DNA from 2 places in the Vibrio sp. QJM3NY_27 genome. Region 1 is predicted to be linked to the other one. Evidence: predicted binding sites of a transcription regulator. Region 1 holds the regulator's gene; the other holds the start of a gene.
What was found. The regulator PurR, encoded in region 1, represses purine synthesis genes. The targets are predictions, from matches to a motif close to TNANGNAAACGTTTNCNTNA.
Positions count from the first base shown of each region.

Region 2: a site for PurR is predicted at 1,523-1,542, ahead of purM (phosphoribosylformylglycinamidine cyclo-ligase). Genes of this name have one in related genera too.

Region 1 covers NZ_CM173511.1:2,350,434-2,352,643, forward strand. Annotated here, with positions in the region: gene torD (molecular chaperone TorD) at 1-428, shown strand, start outside; gene purR (HTH-type transcriptional repressor PurR) at 745-1,749, shown strand; cyclic di-GMP riboswitch class I at 1,920-2,005, shown strand; gene AC3CIA_RS10430 (TfoX/Sxy family DNA transformation protein) at 2,133-2,210, shown strand, end outside.
Region 2 covers NZ_CM173511.1:2,681,330-2,683,539, reverse strand. Annotated here, with positions in the region: gene purN (phosphoribosylglycinamide formyltransferase) at 1-286, opposite strand, end outside; gene purM (phosphoribosylformylglycinamidine cyclo-ligase) at 419-1,459, opposite strand; gene upp (uracil phosphoribosyltransferase) at 1,629-2,210, shown strand, end outside.

The DNA of each region.
Region 1 (2,210 bases):
TAGAATTGTCTGCTGACTTCTGTGACTTATTCTTAAAAACAGATAAGCATGGCGCACTTCCTTACGCTTCTATGTATATCGGTGAGACTGGCCTTTTGAATGATAAGCCAGCAAAAGATATGGAAGAGATCATGGCCAAGCACAACTTAGTGGTGAACCAAGACCTAAAAGAACCAGCTGACCACATCGCTATCGCACTCGACTTCCTTGGCAACTTGATCATCCGTTCTAATGAAACGGAACTTGAAGAAGAGCTAGAAAAATCGTTCATTGTTCAACAGCAATTTATAGAGCAACAACTTCTTACTTGGGTACCAAAGTTCAACGTTAAATGTCATGACGTTGACGAATTCGGTTTCTACGCATCAGTCTCATCTCTGCTACTTGCATTCTGTACATTGGACACCCAATACCTCGCTGGTGAATAAGCTTATTGGATGACTCGTTAAATAAATTCAGAAGAATGTGACAATTCACCCGGATTTCCGGGTGAATTTTATTGCGAGTAATTTCTAGTCAGTCTAAAATTGTGACCGCAAACGATAAAATATGAAACATTCACGAAATGCTATGCTTATTATAGTTTTGAGCATTTCGGTGTTAAGACAAGCCGCTCAATAGCGGTTTTTTGTTTTTTAGCACTTTAGTACCCAAAGAGCCCTACAAATTTAAGCTCTTAGTTAGGTAGCTTAACGGCTACTTCATTCCGTACTTTGGGAAAGTAGCTTCTAATAGGATAAAACCATGGCCACTATAAAAGATGTCGCTCGCTTAGCAGGCGTATCAACAACAACCGTTTCTCACGTAATCAACAAAACTCGCTTTGTTGCAGAAGCGACGCAAGAAAAAGTAAATAAAGCCGTAGACGAACTGAACTATGCACCAAGTGCCGTTGCTCGTAGTTTGAAGTGCAATACAACCCGCACTATCGGCATGCTAGTTACTCAATCAACTAACCTATTCTTCTCTGAAGTTATCGATGGTGTTGAAAGCTACTGCTACCGTCAAGGTTACACTTTGATTCTGTGTAATACGGGCGGTATCTATGAGAAGCAACGTGACTACATTCGAATGCTTGCAGAGAAACGTGTAGATGGCATCTTAGTTATGTGTTCTGACCTAACTGAAGAGCTAAGAGGCATGTTAGACCGTCACGCTGACATTCCTAAAGTGATTATGGATTGGGGCCCTGAGAGTTCTCAAGCAGATAAGATCATCGACAACTCTGAGGAAGGTGGTTACCTAGCGACCAAATACCTCATTGAGCACGGTCACTCCAAGATTGCTTGTTTAAGTGGCCACTTAGACAAAGCGGCATGTGTTGAACGCATCGCGGGTTACAAACGCGCACTCAACGAAGCTAAGATTGCTACCGATGATAACATGATCATTGAAGGTAACTTCGAGTGTGATACTGCGGTTCTTGCTGCAGAGAAAATCATTAAGATGGTAGATCGCCCAACGGCCGTATTCTGTTTTAACGACACCATGGCACTCGGCCTAATGAGCAGATTGCAAGAGAAAGGAATTCGTATCCCTGAAGATATTTCAGTGATCGGCTATGACAACATCGAGTTGGCTGAATACTTCTCTCCGCCGTTAACAACGGTTCACCAACCCAAACGTCGTGTTGGTAAGAACGCTTTCGAAATTTTGTTAGAACGCATTAAAGATAAAGACCATGAAAAGCGTGTGTTCGAAATGCACCCTGAAATTGTTGAGCGAAGCACAGTTAAAACGTTAAATTAATTGATAAATTCAGTTTAGTTTAATCAAGCGCACCTTTAGGTGCGCTTTTTTTATCAACAACATGAATGAACCTGGTATCATACTGGAAAGATCATTAATTGAAGCAATATCACATTTTGAAATAACAAGTGTGAGCCTCATTCAACAAAAACTTTATTCTATTCAATCAGTCACGCACAGGGCAAATCACTTGAAAGAGTGAGACGCAAAGCTTCCGGCCTAAACCACTCGTTGGTATGGTAGCGGGGTTACCGATGGCAAAATGCAGTAACTACTAATAATTTAGTAATTTACGGCTAATTGACAATTTAATTGCAACATTTTGCTAATCTCTCGGACCTGCTTATTTGGTGGCGTAGTTCAAATACACCGAGATAAATAACATGGATAAACCGATACTAAAGGATTCAATGAAATTATTTGAATCCCTAGGAAAAATAAAATCACGCTCGATGTTTGGT
Region 2 (2,210 bases), 330 kb from region 1:
TTAAATCGGGTTGGTATGCATCAATCTGAATCATCAATTCATGATCGAACTCTTCACGTGAACCAAAGTCTTTTGGATTCACTGAATGTGCGTCAACACCTGCGGTTTTCGCTCGTTCTAATCCAAAAGCCTCTGCTTTGTTTGAGAAGACAGCCTTAACTGAAGCATCAATCATATTATTATCACAGGCATCCAAAATTGCCTGTAAGTTACTTCCGCTTCCTGAAACTAACACAACGATGTTTTTATTAGAGTGACTGGTTTTATTTGAGTGATTGTTTTTCATAGAGTGGGTCATACGATTGATTAACTGAACTGTTTACAATGTACCTACATAAACTAAGGTTTTCTGCGGGCTAAATAGCAAAATGAGGACCATTAGGTCCTCATTGATTAACTAAGTAAGTGAACGTATCACTTATTTGATTTCTACTTGCTCTTCGCCAGCTTCAGCGTTTGCGATCTCACCGATAACCCAAGCGTTTTCGCCTTCAGCTTTCAGTAGTTCAACAGCAGCGTCTGCTTGATCTTTAGGTAGAGCAACAACTAGGCCTACACCACAGTTGAAAGTGCGGTACATTTCAAATGTCTCCACGTTACCTTTCTCTTGTAGCCAGTTGAAGATAGCAGGCCATTCCCAGCTCTTGCCATCAATGACGGCTTTAGTACCTTCAGGAAGTACGCGTGGGATGTTTTCCCAGAAACCACCACCTGTGATGTGCGAGATAGCATGAATGTCATGCTCTGCAATCATCTTAAGTGCCGATTTGATGTAAATCTTAGTAGGTTCTAGTAGGTGCTCACCAATAGTGCGACCTTCTAGCTCTTCACTCTTATCAGCACCAGAAACTTCTAGAACTTTACGAATTAAAGAGTAACCGTTTGAGTGTGGACCACTTGAGCCAACAGCGATAAGTGCGTCACCTGCTGCTACTTTAGTACCGTCGATGATGTCAGCTTTCTCTACAACACCAACACAGAAGCCAGCTACGTCGTAGTCGTCGCCTTCGTACATGCCTGGCATTTCAGCCGTTTCACCGCCGATTAGTGCACAACCAGCTTGAACACAGCCTTCTGCAATACCAGAAACAACGTCTGCTGCTGTATCTACATCTAGCTTACCTGTTGCGTAGTAGTCTAGGAAGAATAGCGGCTCACCACCTTGAACGATTAGGTCGTTCACACACATTGCCACTAGATCGATACCAATGGTGTCGTGTTTTTTCAGATCCAAAGCAAGGCGAAGTTTAGTACCAACACCATCAGTACCTGAAACAAGTACTGGCTCTTTGTATTTCGTTGGAAGTTCACATAGGGCGCCAAAGCCACCAATACCGCCCATTACTTCAGGGCGACGAGTGCGTTTAACAGCACCTTTAATACGGTCTACTAGTGCATTACCTGCGTCGATATCAACACCAGCGTCTTTGTAGCTTAGAGAAGAAGTATTACCACTCACGGGATAGTCCTCGAACTTAAGTTGGATGTGAAAACGGCGCTATTCTAACAGGGCTTGATTACCAAGAGCAAACGTTTGCGCGGTTTTTTTTATTAGAATAAAGATTCTGAAATAACCACAAAGTTCGTGTATAATCTACAGGTTTGTTTAAATATTGCCGGAGTTGGAAATGAAAGTTGTTGAAGTGAAACACCCGCTAGTAAAACATAAAATTGGCCTGATGCGTGAAGGTGAGATTAGCACTAAGCGTTTTCGTGAGCTAGCGACAGAAGTGGGTAGCCTTCTAACATACGAAGCGACATCAGACTTTGAAACTGAGCGCGTAACGATTAACGGTTGGAACGGTCCAGTTGAAGTTGACCAAATTAAAGGTAAAAAAGTAACTGTAGTGCCAATCCTACGTGCTGGTCTAGGCATGATGGACGGCGTTCTTGAGCACATCCCAAGTGCACGTATCAGTGTTGTTGGTATCTACCGTGACGAAGAAACGCTTGAGCCAGTACCATACTTCAACAAGCTTGCATCTAACATCGACGAGCGTATTGCTCTAGTCGTAGATCCAATGCTTGCGACAGGTGGTTCTATGATCGCGACTATTGACCTGATGAAAGAGAAAGGTTGTAAGCACTTTAAGATTCTTGTGCTTGTTGCTGCTCCTGAAGGTATCGCTGCTCTAGAAAAAGCGCACCCAGATGTTGAGCTTTACACGGCCGCAATCGATGAGAAGCTAAACGACAAGGGTTACATTGTT